4 regions of the Streptomyces yunnanensis genome follow, and region 4 is predicted to be linked to each of the others. Evidence: riboswitches for the same ligand, from Rfam matches in the RefSeq annotation. Region 4 holds a riboswitch; each other region holds the start of a gene.
The links. A riboswitch is a leader RNA that binds a small molecule or an ion and turns the genes downstream of it on or off. The one in region 4 is predicted to bind magnesium.
Positions count from the first base shown of each region.

Region 1: it holds a riboswitch for magnesium, as region 4 does, so the genes downstream of both, MOV08_RS42575 (NRAMP family divalent metal transporter) here and MOV08_RS32935 (NRAMP family divalent metal transporter) in region 4, are expected to answer to the same signal.
Region 2: it holds a riboswitch for magnesium, as region 4 does, so the genes downstream of both, MOV08_RS06715 (NRAMP family divalent metal transporter) here and MOV08_RS32935 (NRAMP family divalent metal transporter) in region 4, are expected to answer to the same signal.
Region 3: it holds a riboswitch for magnesium, as region 4 does, so the genes downstream of both, MOV08_RS42215 (manganese transporter) here and MOV08_RS32935 (NRAMP family divalent metal transporter) in region 4, are expected to answer to the same signal.

Region 1 covers NZ_CP095749.1:9,670,320-9,674,173, forward strand. Annotated here, with positions in the region: gene MOV08_RS42570 (hypothetical protein) at 50-385, opposite strand; gene MOV08_RS42575 (NRAMP family divalent metal transporter) at 487-2,130, opposite strand; M-box (ykoK) riboswitch at 2,440-2,613, opposite strand; gene MOV08_RS42580 (hypothetical protein) at 2,978-3,250, opposite strand; gene MOV08_RS42585 (hypothetical protein) at 3,641-3,854, opposite strand, start outside.
Region 2 covers NZ_CP095749.1:1,543,203-1,547,056, reverse strand. Annotated here, with positions in the region: gene MOV08_RS06715 (NRAMP family divalent metal transporter) at 1-1,503, opposite strand, end outside; M-box (ykoK) riboswitch at 1,803-1,974, opposite strand; gene MOV08_RS06710 (DUF1345 domain-containing protein) at 2,128-2,907, shown strand; gene pls (epsilon-poly-L-lysine synthase Pls) at 3,360-3,854, shown strand, end outside.
Region 3 covers NZ_CP095749.1:9,580,998-9,584,851, forward strand. Annotated here, with positions in the region: gene MOV08_RS42210 (ABC transporter permease) at 1-1,270, opposite strand, end outside; M-box (ykoK) riboswitch at 1,759-1,932, shown strand; partial or broken gene MOV08_RS42215 (manganese transporter) at 2,236-2,466, shown strand; gene MOV08_RS42220 (hypothetical protein) at 2,678-2,890, shown strand; gene MOV08_RS42225 (winged helix-turn-helix domain-containing protein) at 2,985-3,662, shown strand; gene MOV08_RS42230 (sec-independent translocase) at 3,688-3,854, opposite strand, start outside.
Region 4 covers NZ_CP095749.1:7,535,377-7,539,230, reverse strand. Annotated here, with positions in the region: gene MOV08_RS32940 (lytic transglycosylase domain-containing protein) at 1-179, opposite strand, end outside; M-box (ykoK) riboswitch at 697-867, shown strand; gene MOV08_RS32935 (NRAMP family divalent metal transporter) at 1,170-2,816, shown strand; gene MOV08_RS32930 (hypothetical protein) at 2,887-3,222, shown strand; gene MOV08_RS32925 (hypothetical protein) at 3,339-3,560, shown strand.

The DNA.
Region 1 (3,854 bases), 2.1 Mb from region 4:
GATTCAGTGGTGTGCGGGCTTCAGCACCCGCGTGGCGCTACGGACCGTGTCAGCCTCGGGTGGCCGAGGCGGCGGCTTCGGTGATGCGCTCGGCCGCGGGCAGTGGCAGGTCGGCGAAGCGGGCGAGCCAGTGGGCGTCGTGGCCCTGCTGGGCGAGGAGGTAGGCCAGGTGCACGCGTGGCTCGTAGCGGGCGTGCGGGTCGCGCGGGCAGGGGCAGGTACTGGGGCCGTCGAGCAGGTAGTCCCGCTCGGTGCCGTCGTACAGGGCCAGGTGCACACGCGGACAGATGTGGCCGGTGGCATTCGGGCCGGGCCCGTTGTCGGTGATGTGGTGGTGCCGTCGGGCCGGTGCGGTGAGCTTGGTGAGGTGCGGGAGAAGACGCATGGGGCCCTCCCTTCTCCGCGAGGGGTTGGTGGGGTGGCGGCGGGCGGGGAGGTCCCGCCGCCACCCCGACACGGGAGTGGTCAGTTTCCGACGTGCGTGGGTCAGCTGCCGAGGGCGACCTGGACGATCTTGATGACGACCAGGACCATCGCGATCAGCAGGTAGGTGCGCAGGGCGCCCATGCCGATCTTGCGGCCGGTGGACATGACCGGCCGGGTCAGCGTCTCCAGCGGCGGCATCCGCCAGTTGTCGCGGCCGGTGCGGTCGATGGGGTCTTCCTTGGTGGCGGTGCGCTGGCGGGTGAAGGCGTAGCCGGCGGCCAGCACCCCGGCGACGCCGCAGCCGGCCATGATGTCGAGGATGGCGCCCGCGCTGATGTCGGGGAAGAGCACCGAGGCGGTCAGGATGATCGACAGCGTCACCAGGACGCCGACGACCGCCGCGGTGAAGGCGTTGGTCTTGGGTCCGTTCACCCACGGTCCGAGGACCTGCTTGTCGTTGCAGAGCAGCAGCAGGAAGACGGAGGCGGAGGGCAGCAGGACGCCGGCGAGGGTCTGCACCCCCTGGGTGAGCAGACCGAGCGGGGAGCCGGGGATCAGCACGATGGTGGCCGCGATGGCGACCAGGCCGGCGTAGACGGCGTAGAAGCCCTTGGCGCCCTTGACCCCCCGGTGCAGGGAGTGCTTCATCCCGAACACGTCACCGATCGCGTACGCGGTGGACAGCGACACCGCGAACGCGCCGATGATCGAGGCGTCCAGCAGGGCGATCGCGAAGAGGACACCGGCGACCTTGCCGGCCTTGGCCGAGATGCCGGTGATCAGGCCCGCGGTGTCGGTGAAGTTCCCGAACCCCTTCGTCCCGGCGAACGCTGCCGCCACCAGGCCCATCAGGGCGGCCGCGCCGACGATCACGACCGCGATACCGATCCACAGGTCGGCCTTCTCGTATTTCATGAAGCGCGGGGTGATGCGCTTGTCGATCACGTACGACTGCTGAAAGAACAGCTGCCAGGGTGCCACCGTAGTGCCCACGATGCCGATGATCAGCAGCATGACGGTGGCCAGCTCGCCGCTGCCGCCGGGGATGACCGGGGTCACGAAGTCGTGGGCCATCTGCGAGGTCTTGGGGTGGAGCATGAAGTAGAGCGGGACCAGGAGCAGCGAGGCGGCGCACAGGGTCACGGCGATCCGCTCGAAGCGGCGGAAGGAGCCGGTGAACGCGGAGGCGATGATGATGGCGGCGGCCAGGATCACCGAGGCGGCCTTCGGTAGCCCCAGATAGTCGGCGGCCATGGTGATGCCGATGAACTCGGTCACCAGCGTCAGCGCGTTGAGCAGGAACAGGTCGATGACGGAGAACGCGCCCCAGAACTTCCCGAACCGCTCCAGGATGAGGCGGGCGTGCCCGACGCCGGTGACGGCGCCGAGACGCAGCACCATCTCCTGGTTGACGTACAGGACGGGGATGAGCAGGAGCAGGGTCCACAGCAGCTGGGTGCCGTAGTTCTGACCGGCCTGACCGTAGGTGGCGAAGGCGCCGGCGTCGTTGTCACCGACCATCACGATCAGGCCGGGCCCGACGATCGCCAGCAGCGTCTTGAGCTTGGCGGACAGGCCCCGGCGCTCGCCGGTGTCGTCGTGCTTGATGGTGCCGAGCGCACCGCGGATGTCGCCCACGTGCGCGTCGTCGAGGACTGCGCTGCGCGGTGCGGGAATGGTCTTTTCGTTGATCACGTTGGTCATGGCGGGCCTCCCAATTCCCCCGTTGGGGAGCGGCGTTGAGGGCGCGCGGGAGCCATCCCCCTGCGAGCGCGCAGCCCGGACACCCGAGGCAGCCCAAGAGGCCGCACCGGTGTCAGGAACGGGGATGCGAGTGCGCGCGGGAGAGGTGGTTACCGCGTACCGGAGGTCGAGAAAGGCATACGAATCCGGATGACGGGCCTACTGTGGCCCGGACTACTGCAACTGCAGTCCATGTCTCTCGCCTCCTCCCGGCCGGAGCGCACGTGGGCGCTGGACGACGCGGCAAGGAGCGGACCAGCCCCGATGACTGGTTCACCCCAACTCGTCAGAGCTTTGGCACTGCACGGCGTATTCCACCTGTGGGGGAAGCCACTTGGGGTCACCCCTTAGGCCGGGGAGACCTGTCCTGAACCTGGGCGTCTCTCGACGTCGTGGGGTCAGTGGCCTGTGTCCGTGCAGACGCCTCACCGAACGAGGTGCCTTCTTCAAACCTCCAGAAGCATAGCGGCATAGTTGCGAAATAGCGCAACTACTTGGCGAAGTCTTGACACACCTCGTAACGGAACATGTTCCCGGCCCCAGTCGGCTTCTCCCTGTGGCGGAGTGGGCGCCCGCGTCGCCTCTGTGGCCTTGCGGGGCGAGGCTCCCGCTGGTTGGTCCGTGCCTGGTCTGGATCTGGCCTCAATCACTGGAAGTCGAGAAGGCTCTCGAAGGCGGTCCATCACGTGGGCGCCGCCTGTGCCCGGCTCATGCCCAACCAGGGCGTGGGTCATAAGGTCCTGGCAGGCCAACTGGCCGGCGGACATTGCGATCGGAGGGGCAGGCTGGCCGTGGGCGTGGCGTCTGTTCAGTTCTTGCGTGCGGTTACGGGCGCGGAGGAGGGGTGTTCTCCGCTGTCTGAGGTGGGCATGCCGATGGCGACCTGGTTGGCGCTCCGGCTGGCTGGCTTGTGTTCGGCGCCTGTCTGGGCCCGCAGCGGCCGATCCTGCCACGCGTCTTGCTGCACCGACGCAGAAGTGACCTCCACCAGCTCGGCGATTTCCCCCTGGAGGCGCCATCGGTCCGCTGTGTGGCCGACCACGTTCTCCTTGATGTGGGGCGGGATCTCCCTCAAGCTCACGGACTCCGGTACGACGCCGGCGGCCGCTGCCTCGACCCGCCGGCGATCCCCTCATGAAGCTCCGCGCCGGGGCGCCGAGTGACGGCTGTTGCCGACGAGTCGGCCGACCCCATGACCTCGACGTTGCCCAGCTGACTCAAAAGTGCGCCTGGCGCTGCAGGGCCCCGCCGGGAGGTCCTGGACGCCCCACGGAACCCGGCGAGTGGGGCCCGCCCTGCGCCGGCCCCTGGACGGCGCCCGAGCGCCGCTGCCTGGTCCGGCAGCAGGCGAGGTAGGTACTCGCCACGGGGGAGCAGTCTGCGGATACCCGGATCGTGTAAGTGGACGGTTCGTGAGTTGATGTTCGTTTCGAAGTGAGACTTGGGGCAGGTGTGCTGGCCGCGGTGCCGGCTACTGTCGCCGGGTGAAGCAGCCGGTGTCGGCTTCGGTGAGGATGCCGAGTTTGACCAGGCGCTTCTGCTTGGCCCGGGTGCCTTCGACGTTCTTCGGCAGCGGTTCATGGCCAAGGGCCTGGCAGGCGTCCTTGGCCCGCAGGGGGGCGGTCGACTCGTTGAAGGCGGCGAGGATGTGCGGGTAGTCCGGGTGCTCGGGCAGTTCGGGCGGG
Region 2 (3,854 bases), 6.0 Mb from region 4:
CACCGGCCGGCCGCCGCGCGCCCAGCCCTTGCGGCGGCGCCGCACCTCCGCGTACCCGAGCGCCAGGACGCCCGCCCCGCCGCAGCCGGCCATGATGCCGAGGATGGTGCCCGGGCCGAGGTCCGGGAAGAGGACGGCGGCGGTGAGGATCACCGACAGGGTGACCAGGACGCCGACGACGGCGGCCGTGAAGGCGTTGGTCCGGCGGCCGTTGACCCAGGGGCCGAGCACCGCCCGGTCGTTGCACAGGAGCAGCAGGAAGACCGAGGCGGAGGGCAGCAGCACCCCGGCCAGGGTCTGCACGCCCTCGGTGAGCAGGCCCAGCGGCGAGCCGGGAATCAGCACGATCGCGGCGGCCGCGGCGACCAGGCCCGCGTAGACGCCGTAGAACCCCTTGGCGCCGCCGACGCCGCGGTGCAGGGAGTGCCGGATGCCGAAGACGTCGCCGATGGCGTAGGCGGTGGACAGGGACACCGCGAACGCGCCGATGATCGAGGCGTCCAGCAGGGCGATGGCGAACAGCACCCCGGCGAGCTTGCCGGCGTGGGCGGCCAGGCCGTGCGCGATGCCGGCGGTGTCGGTGAAGGCGCCGGCGCCCGAGGTGCCGGCGAATGCGGCGGCTGCGCAGCCCATCAGGGCGGCGGCGCCGAGCACCACGATGGCGATGCCGATCCACAGGTCGGCCTTCTCGTAGCCCATGTAGCGCGGGGTGATGCGCTTGTCGATGACGTAGGACTGCTGGAAGAACAGCTGCCAGGGGGCGACGGTGGTGCCGACGATGCCGATGATCAGCAGCATCACGGCCGACAACTGGCCCGGCCCGCCGGGGAGGTGCGGGACGACGAAGTCGTGGGCCATCTGGCCGGTGGACGGGTGGACCATGAAGTAGAGCGGGACGAGCAGCAGCGACGCCGCGCACAGCGCGATGGCGATCCGCTCGAACCGGCGGAACGACCCGGTGAAGGCGGAGGCGATGATCACGGCGGCGGCCAGCAGCACCGCGCCGACCTTGGGCAGTCCCAGGTAGCCGGCGGCGAGGGTGATGCCGATGAACTCCGTCACCAGCGTCAGCGCGTTGAGCAGGAACAGGTCGATGACCGAGAACGCGCCCCAGAACTTCCCGAACCGCTCCAGGATGAGCCGGGCGTGCCCCACGCCGGTGACGGCGCCCAGACGCAGCACCATCTCCTGGTTGACGTAGAGGACCGGGACGAGCAGGAGCAGGGTCCACAGCAGGTGGGTGCCGTAGTTCTGGCCGGCCTGGCCGTAGGTGGTGAAGGCGCCGGCGTCGTTGTCGCCGACCATCACGATCAGGCCGGGGCCGACGATGGCCAGCAGCGTCTTGAGCTTGGCGGACAGGCCCCGGCGCGGGGCGGTGTCGTCGTGCCGGATGGTGCCGAGCGCGCCGCGGATGTCACCGGTGTGCGCGTCGTCGAGCACCGCGGTGGCGTGCGGGGCCGGGGTCGTGGCCGCGGCCGTGGAACGGATCGTGGTGTCGGTCATGGCAACCTCCCAAGTCCCCCGAGCGGGGGAGGTGTTGGGGGCGCGGGGCAGTCATCTCCCCTGCGCGGGCGCGCAGCACGGCGACCCGTGACGGCGGTGGGCCGTACGGGGGCGTGGGGCGGCGGGGAGGCCGCGCAGGGGAGGTGACTACCGCGTGCCGGAAGTGAGCGAGGGCAGACGGAAGGGGGGCCGATGATGGCCCGGACTACTGCATTCCATGTCTCTCGCCTCCTTCCGGTCGGGGCGCGTCGGGCGCGCCGTCGTCGATCCGGCAAGGAGCGGACCGGTCGCCGTCGACCGGTTCACCCCTACTCGTCAGAGCTTTGGCACGTCACGGCGTAGCCCTGTGTGCGGGCAGCCACTTGGGGTCACCCCTTGGGCCGGGGAGACCTGTCCTGATCCGGAGCGTCTCTCGACGGGTGGGATCAGTGGCCTGTGTCCGTGACGACGCCTCACCGAACGAGGTGCTCGCTTCGTCAAACCTCTAGGAGTCTAGACCCTGCCCACGGGGTACTTGCACAGGGACGCAAGTTCTTGACCGAGTCTTAACCCCGCGGCGGATCCGTCCCGGCGTCCGGGACGGGCTGCTGGACACCGCTGCGACCTCGGGTGAGCATGAGGCGCATGTCCGAGAACCCCGAGCCCGGCAAGGCGGGCGAAGCCGGTACCGAAGCCGAGCGGCTGGACCGCATCGAGGCGCTGCTGGCGCCTGCCGTGGCGGGGGTGGAGGAGGCCGGACGGCGGCTGCGGCCGGCCTGGCGGCGGGTCACCCGCGGTGAGCCCCGCTGGCCCTCGACGCTCGCGATGCTGGTGGCGGTGGCGCTCCAGTGGCGGCTGCCGGAGCGGCTGGCGATCCATCCGGAGTGGCTGCTGCCGGGGCTGGAGACCGCGCTGGTGCTGGTGCTGGTGGCGGCCGACCCGTACCGCATCGAGCGGGTCTCCCGGCTCTACCGGTGGGCGGGGCTGGTGCTGATCGCGATGATCAGCGCGGCCAACGGGTGGTCCGCGGTCCATCTGGTGATCGGCCTGGTGCGCGGCACCGAGGGCCAGGACGCCGGGGAGCTGCTGGCGACCGGCGGCGCCATCTGGGCCACCAACGTCATCGTCTTCGCGCTCTGGTACTGGGAGTGGGACCGCGGCGGCCCGGTCGCCCGGGTCCATGCCGTGCGCCGCTACCCCGACTTCCTCTTCCCGCAGATGGCGACGCCGGAGATGGCCCCGGAGCACTGGGAGCCGCAGTTCGCCGACTACCTGTACCTGTCCTTCACCAACGCCACCGCCTTCAGTCCGACCGACGTGATGCCGCTGACCCGCTGGGCGAAGCTGCTGATGCTGCTCCAGTCGGCGGTCTCGCTGCTGACGGTGGTGCTGGTGGTGGCCCGTGCGGTCAACATCCTCAAGTAGTCGGCCGCCGGGCCCGGTTGGGATGTCATCCGATGGGCGCCCCGAGGTGTAGAGGGGGCCTTTCGAGGGTATGGCGGCATCGTGACGGGACGGTGAGACGGGTCTGAGAACTTCATGAATACTTGTTCAATTGCGCAATCATTTGGCCAAGGCTTGACCGGTTGACCCGTAACCAATCGCTCACAAGGCTCTGACCTGCACTTTTGTCGCTTCGGGGCGGCGGTGCCGAAAACAATCTCCGGTCGGAGTCAATTCTTTCTCACGCCGTGGTCAGGCGCCGGGGCCGCTTTCCCGCTGCCGCCTGGCCAAGCGCGCATCGGCCGCATTCACAACACGTTCGAATGGTGGATCTGTGGGTCCCCAGCGAGAACCCATGCCTGGTCAGCGGCATCTCTAGTGGCGAATGTCCGAGGGTCTCCACCCACCGGCACCGACACAACAGAGGCATAACGATGTCGTCGCCCCTTCTCGAATCGTCCTTCGAGTCGTCAGAGCCACTGCCCGCACGGGCCGTTTACCGCACCGCCGGCACCCCGGCCCCGCGGACCCTGCTCGACGTGCTCGACGCCACCGCGGCCGCACACCCCCAGGCGATCGCCCTGGACACGGGCGCCGAGGTGATCACCTACCGCGACCTGTGCAGCGAGACCGAACGTCGTGCACGGCAGCTCAGGGACCTCGGAATCGGTCCCGGTGACCGGGTCGGAGTCCGCGTGCCCTCCGGAACCGCCGAGCTGTACCTGTCGATCCTCGCCGTCCTGCGCAGCGGAGCGGCGTACGTCCCGGTCGATGCCGACGACCCCGACGAGCGGGCCGCCACCGTCTTCCGGGAGGCCGCCGTCTGCGCCGTCCTCGGCCCGGCCGCCCCGCCGCCCGCCCTGGCCCGGCCCGCCGGGGCGCCACGTCCCCCGGGCCTCCAGGACGACGCCTGGATCATCTTCACATCG
Region 3 (3,854 bases), 2.0 Mb from region 4:
CCAGGACCTGCACCAGGGGCTGGGCGATGCGGGTCAGTCTCGGGGAGAAGCCGATGTGCACACCGATGGGCACCCAGACGAGGGTGGCCCCCACCACGACCACGATCACCCTGGCCAGGGTCGCCAGGCCCAGCAGCAACGGTTCCCCGAAGACCCCCAGCCCGCTCCGATCGCGGAGATAGCCCAGGAGGTCGGCCAACCCCCACAGGATCAGGCCGCCCGCGACGACGGCGAACGCGATGTCGCCGGTACGCCGGTGGCGCGGGGAAACGGTCAGGGGCCGGTCGTCGATGCCGAAGATCCGCCCCGCCCGGGCCAGGCCGCGCCCGAGCGGGCGCAGCAGGCGTCCGAGCAGGTGGGGCCAGTGAGAGCGGCGCAGGAAGTCCAGGATGACGCTGCGCTGGATCTCGCTGGCCTCGGACTGCTCGTACTTGAACTTCTCGATCCAGGCGGTGAGCGGTCGCCAGAAGAAGAAGTTGACCCCGACGACCATCACGGTCATGGCCAAGATGGCCCAGCCGATTTTCCCGAGGTCGCCGTCGATGATGGCCGCGCCCGCGTAGGAGCCGATGCCGGGGAGCGCGAAGTTCTTGTTGCCGACGCTGATGGCCTCGGAGGCGACGAGGAAGAACCAGCCGCCGCCGAAGCTCATCATCCCGTTCCACACCAGCCCGATGGCCCCGGCCGGCAGCTCGACCTTCCAGAAGCGCATCCACCGCGTGAAGCGGAACGAGCGGGAAAGCTCGTCCAGTTCGCGGGGGAGCGAGGTCAGCGAGTGGTAGAACCCGAAGGTCATGTTCCACGCCTGCGAGGTGAAGATCGCGAAGATCGACGCACACTCCAGACCCACCATCGAGCCGGGGAACAGGGCGACGAACCCGGCCACCGCCACGGTGAGGAAGCCGAGCACCGGCACGGACTGGAGGATGTCCAGGGCCGGGATCAGGATCCGTTCCAGGCGCCTGCTGCGGGCTGCTGCCAGGGCGTAGACGAAGGTGAAGACGGTGGAGAGCGCGAGCGCGACGAACATCCGCAGCAGACTGCGCGCAGCGTAGTAGGGCAGTTGCCAGGGGTCGGTGTCGATCTTGGCGGACTGGCTGGTGGAGAAGCGGACGGTGGTGCCCTGGCCCACCCGCACGGTCATGTACAGCAGGACCAGCACCGCGGCCGCCACCGCGATGTCGACCCAGGTCATACGGGACATCCGGCCTGCCAGCCGCGACGGCAGCGACTTCCGCGAGACGGCCGGACTGGTCCGGAACGACGACATGACAGCAACCTCCGACCGCACGGTGGACATCGATGCTCTCGCACGGCGCCCCGGGCGGGCACGCCGGCGGCGCGAGTGAGGGAAATGCGCCCCGGTAGGGGGACGGGCCAGGCGGGCGCGCAACGCCCGCGCCACGTCGCGCGAGGCCGGCGCGGCGCTGCCGCCGGGCGGCACCGGGCGAGGGTCGGGAGGCGGGGCGGTCCTGGGCGTGATGGGGCGTCAGCGGTTGCCGGCGAGGCAGCGCGGACTGGGTGGGTCGTCGCCCATGGCTGCCTCCCTTCGGCGCCGGTTGCTCGGGCCCTGGGGCCCTGGGGCCCGTCCGTGAGGGAGGGGCCTGAACGCGAGAAGTGTGCCCGTTATTGCATCAATGTGCAAATATGGAAGGGGTGGTTGCGTGGTTTCCGTTGCGGTCTCCGGGACCCGGGCAAGGTTGCGCCAAGTAGTTGCGTCGATATGCAAGTAGAGTGCACACTCGTAGAGGTTTACGAAGGGCACCTCGTTCGGTGAGGCGTCTTCACGGACACAGGCCACTGACCCCACGACGTCGAGAGACGCCCAGGGTCAGGACAGGTCTCCCCGGCCTAAGGGGTGACCCCAAGTGGCTACCCCGCCAAGGGGGTTACGCCGTGGAGTGCCAAAGCTCTGACGAGTTGGGGTGAGCCGGCCGCATGCGGTCCGGTCCGCTCCTTGCCGGTCCGTCACGGCGCTCGGGCGCCCCAGCCGGGAGGAGGCGAGAGACATGGATGACCATTGCAGTAGTCCGGGCCACAGTCGGCCCCGTACCCACCTGTCCTCGTTGACCTCCGGTACGCGGTAACCACCTCCCCTGCGCGTCCGCGCATCACAGACCTCGTACGTCACCCGTGCGGCACCACGCCGCCTCGGGTTCTCGTGCTGCCCGCTCGCAGGGGGGATCGCTGCTGCGTGCCCCAATCCTCCCCCGGACGGGGGGCCGGGAGGCTGTCATGACCGACCTGACCACCACCAGCACCACCACCCCACCCGTTCCGGCACCCCGCACCGCCGTGCTCGACGACGCCCACGTCGGCGACATCCGTGGCGCGCTCGGCACCATCAAGCTGGACGACAACGCCCCACGAACGGGACTGTCCGCCAAACTCAAGACGCTGCTCGCGATCGTCGGCCCCGGCCTGATCGTCATGGTCGGCGACAACGACGCGGGCGCCGCACCTACCTGCTGGCCGCCATGATCCTCGTGATCGTCCGCATCGTGCAGCTCGCCGTCGCCCACTGACGTCCCCGGGCGGCGGTCACCTCACCGCCGCCGCCCGGGGCACCCTGCGGGCTCGCCGCCGCACCGGCCCGCGGCATTCCCGACCACACCCGTTCACCGCTGCCCGGCCGTGCCCACGGCTTCAGCACGCGTGGCCCCACGGAGGTGTCCCCATGTCCGTCCTCACCACCCTCGCCATCCGCCGCCCCGAGCACCGCGCGGCCCTCACAGCCGCGTTCGCCGTGCTGGCCCGAGCCTCCCGGCGGATCACCGACGGCGCCCTCGACAACACCGTCCTGCAGGGCCTCTCCGCCGAGGGGACGGCCCCTCGACGGGTACCGGCGCCCGGCGCCGACACCACCTGCGCGCCCACTGGCACACGATGACCGGCCCCGACGGCCGGCGCCACATCGAAGCAGTCTGGCGCCGGACGTCCTGACCCCGTCGACCCAGCGCCCTCGGCACAAAGGAGAAGCCAAGATGTCCTTCCCCACCAACCTGCTGCTCAACTCCGTCGAGAGGCTCGCCGCAGTCTCCCCGAACACCACCGGAGACGGTACCCGGCGCGGTGTCGCGCACGTGCAGTGCGACACCCCGGCCGCGCCACGCGTCCGGGCCCGGCTCGCCCAGGCGTTCACCGGTCCGGACATCCAGCTGACCGACCTGGCCGGCCGGAGCGGCACGGCCGACACGACTCATCTGGAGGCCGCCTTCGCCACCCACGGGCCGGTCACCGCCGCCCTGACCCAGCTCCTCTCGCTGGTGTGGCTGGAGCCCGCCGTCAGCAGCCTGCACTGGCACCTGGACCAACACGAGGCAGCCCACTGCGACCGCACCGACACGCCCCAGGCACCCGTCCACACCGTGCAGGACCTCGTGGTCGACCTGGGCTGCCGCTGTGTCTCCGTCGACGGACGGCGGATCCGGTTGACCGGTATGGAGTTCGAACTCCTCGCTCACTTCATCGCCCACCCGCAGCGGTTCTTCAGCCACGACCGGCTGATGGAACTCGTCTGGCAACAGTCCGCCCCATATGCCCGGCAGACCCTCGCCAGGCACGTCACCGCCCTGCGGCAGAAGCTCGGAACCCGCTACGGAGCCATCATCACCACGACGCCGGACGGCTACCTGTGCGACCCCACCGCACCGGCGCTCTGAACCCGGTGGGCGGCGCAGCGGGAGGCTACGTCGCGTCGATGTCCATGGGTGGGTGCCTGGGCGGTGTGCCTTGTGCGTCCTTCGTCAAGTTCACTCGGGGCGGCGCTGCTTCAGGTGCCGCGGTGGCATCCGCCGGGCGGCGGACCGCTTCCACGACCGCGGCCAACTCGGCCCTCGGGTCCAGGGCGTTGC
Region 4 (3,854 bases):
TCCGCGTCGAGTTGCGCGGCCAACATCGGAACGCTCAGCTCCGGGCAGGCTTTGGTGGCCGACTGAACGGTCGCCAGATACTGAGGGGGAATAGTGGGCAGTGCAGGCGGCCGGGTCAGCCACCAGACGACGCCAAGGGCGGCGGCGATCACGAGTACGGCGCAGAGGGTCAGCCCCACCAGACATCCTCGGCGGCCGGAGCCTCTGGATCCTCTCGCCGCCGGAGAAGATCGGTACGTTGTGGCGGGCGCCGATACCACCCAGGAGGGACATGTCGACTGCTGGCCTTCTCCCCATACCCTGCCGCTGGCCGTCGCTCCGGCTTGCCGCTCTTGCATGTACCCAGTCTGTCCGATCGGCCATCCGGTGATCTGTCGATGACAAATGGGACGCATCAGGGCTCCACGTTAGTTGCAAGATCGCGCAACCGAGCGAGGTCTATGGGGATTGCCACACGGGGGAACTGCCCTCGGTCGCCCGCCGCGATACCGCCGCCAGCTGCACTGCAAGAGTTATCCCGGGCGCGATCTCCGAGGCCCTCGAAGGCTTGCCGGCACGGACCATCGACCCGATGCTGCACCACCCCCAGTCGGAACAGCACCGTGAGAGGTGCCGCACCGGGCAGCGGTGGTCAAGAATGAGTCAAGTAGTTGCGTCGATATGCAAGTGGCAGGCACACTCGTGGAGGTTTGAAACAAGGCACCTCGTTCGGTGAGGCGTCTGCACGGACACAGGCCACTGACCCCACGACGTCGAGAGACGCCCAGGTTCAGGACAGGTCTCCCCGACTTAAGGGGTGACCCCAAGTGGCTGCCCCCACAGGATTACGCCGTGCAGTGCCAAAGCTCTGACGAGTTGGGGTGAACCGGCCATGCGGGCCGGTCTGCTCTTTGCCGAGTCGATTGGCGCGATTGCGCGCCCCGGCCGGGAGGAGGCGAGAGACATGGATTGCGGTTGCAGTAGTCCGGGCCACAGTAGGCCCCGCCTCCGCCTGTTCTCGCCCTGTCCCGGCATGCGGTAACCACCTTCTGCGCGTACTCGCGTCCCTGTTCCAGCGCCCGGCACCCGTGCGGCTTGACGCCGTCCCGGGCCGCCGGCCTGCGCGTGCAGCGTGCGCGTTGCCCAGGCATGCCCAAAACCTCCCCCTTCGGGGGAACGGGAGGTCTGTCATGACCGAAACGACGCTCACCCACCCCACCGCTCCCGCACAGCGCAGCGCAGTCCTCGACGACGCGCACGTGGGCGACATCCGCGGTGCGCTCGGCACCATCAAGCACGACGACACCGGAGAGCGCCGGGGTCTGTCCGCGAAGTTCAAGACGCTGCTGGCGATCGTCGGCCCCGGCCTGATCGTGATGGTCGGTGACAACGACGCCGGCGCCTTCGCCACCTACGGCCAGGCCGGTCAGAACTACGGCACCCAGCTGCTGTGGACCCTGCTCCTGCTCATCCCCGTCCTGTACGTCAACCAGGAGATGGTGCTGCGTCTCGGCGCGGTGACCGGGGTGGGGCACGCGCGGCTGATCCTGGAGCGGTTCGGGAAGTTCTGGGGCGCGTTCTCCGTCATCGACCTGTTCCTGCTCAACGCGCTGACGCTGGTGACGGAGTTCATCGGCATCACCATGGCCGCGGACTATCTGGGCCTGCCGAAGGCCGCCTCGGTGATCCTGGCCGCCGCCATCATCATCGCCTCCGCGTTCACCGGCTCCTTCCGCCGTTTTGAGCGGATCGCCGTGGCCCTGTGCGCCGCCTCGCTGCTCCTGGTCCCGCTCTACTTCATGCTCCACCCCAAGACCTCGCAGATGGCGCACGACTTCGTGACCCCGGTCATCCCCGGCGGCAGCGGCGAGCTAGCGACCGTGATGCTGCTGATCATCGGGATCGTGGGCACCACGGTGGCGCCCTGGCAGTTGTTCTTTCAGCAGTCGTACGTGATCGACAAGCGCATCACCCCGCGCTTCATGAAGTACGAGAAGGCCGACCTGTGGATCGGCATCGCCATCGTCGTCATCGGTGCGGCCGCCCTGATGGGCCTGGTGGCGGCAGCGTTCGCCGGGACGAAGGGGTTCGGGAACTTCGACGACACCGCGGGCCTGATCACCGGCATCTCGGCCAAGGCCGGCAAGGTCGCCGGCGTCCTCTTCGCGATCGCCCTGCTGGATGCCTCGATCATCGGCGCGTTCGCGGTGTCGCTGTCCACCGCGTACGCGATCGGTGACGTGTTCGGGATGAAGCACTCCCTGCACCGGGGGGTCAAGGGCGCCAAGGGCTTCTACGCCGTCTACGCCGGCCTGGTCGCCGCCGCGGCCACCATCGTGCTGATCCCCGGCTCCCCGCTCGGTCTGCTCACCCAGGGGGTGCAGACCCTCGCCGGCGTCCTGCTGCCCTCCGCCTCCGTCTTCCTGCTGCTGCTCTGCAACGACAAGCAGGTCCTGGGACCGTGGGTGAACGGCCCGAAGACCAACGCCTTCACGGCGGCGGTCGTCGGTGTCCTGGTGTCGCTGTCGATCATCCTGACCGCCTCGGTGCTCTTCCCGGGCATCAGCTCCAACATGATCCTGGACATCATGGCCGGCTGCGGTGTCGCCGGGGTGCTGGCCGCCGGCTACGCCTTCACCCGCCGGCGCACCGCCACCAAGGAAGACCCGATCGACCGCACCGGCCGCGACTCGTGGCGGATGCCGCCGCTGGAGACGCTGACCCGGCCGGTCATGTCCACCGGCCGCAAGATCGGCATGGGCGCTCTGCGCACCTACCTGCTGATCGCGATGGTCCTGGTCGTCATCAAGATCGTCCAGGTCGCCCTCGGTAACTGACCACTCACCTGGCCGGGTGGTGGCGGGACCTCCCCGCCCACCGCCCCCTCACGGAGAAGGGAGGCCACCGATGCGCTTTCTCCCGCACCTGACCAAACTCACCGCACCGGCCCGACGACACCACCACATCACCGACAACGGGCCCGGCCCGAACGCCACCGGCCACATCTGTCCGCGTGTGCGCCTGGCCCTGTACGACGGCACCGAGCGGGACTACCTGCTCGACGTCCCCAGCACCTGCCCCCACCCCCAGGGCCCACACGCCCGCTACGAACCACGCGTGCACCTGGCCTATGTCCTTGCCCGGCAGGGCCACGGCGCCCACTGGCTCGCCCGCTTCACCGACCTGCCGCTCCCTGCGGCCGAGCGCATCACCGAAGCCATCACCCTGGCCGTCCACGCCTGACTCGGGCCCCAGCGCCGCGCGGACGCTGAAGCCCGCACACCACTGAATCGTTCACCCGCCCTCGGCCACGCCTGCCCGCAGCCGACCGCGCCGCTTATCGGAGGTGAATCTCCCGCATGTCCGTCTTCACCGCTGTCCACATCCACCGCCCCGCCATCCACCGCCCCTCCGCCCGAAGCCGGAACACCGGCCGCGCCATCCTCGGTCTGCTCGCCACAGTGGTACGGCGCATCGCCGACAGCCCCCTCGACAGCCCCGTCCTGCGCACTCTCCCCGGCCCGGCCTCTGTCACCAGGGCCACCGACAAGGAGCGGTCCGCTCGCCCGCACGCCCACTGACACACCATCACCGTCCCCGGTCGCCGACTTCCCTGGCGTCCCCACTGACCGCCCGCTACTTCTCGGTGTTCCATGCCCAGCTGCCGGTATGCCGCCTCAAGGAGGTGACCTCGATGTCCGTCCTCTTCCTTGCCCGTCCCTGGTACGCGGCGCCACGCGTCATCCGTGCCGTGCGGTCCCTCCTCCACCAGACCGTTCGGCGGATCGCGGACGGTGTCGGGCACCTCAAGTCCCCTCGGCATTCGGCTTCTTGACCACGGCAACCACAACGCCCGACGACGGAGAGGAGGCCCC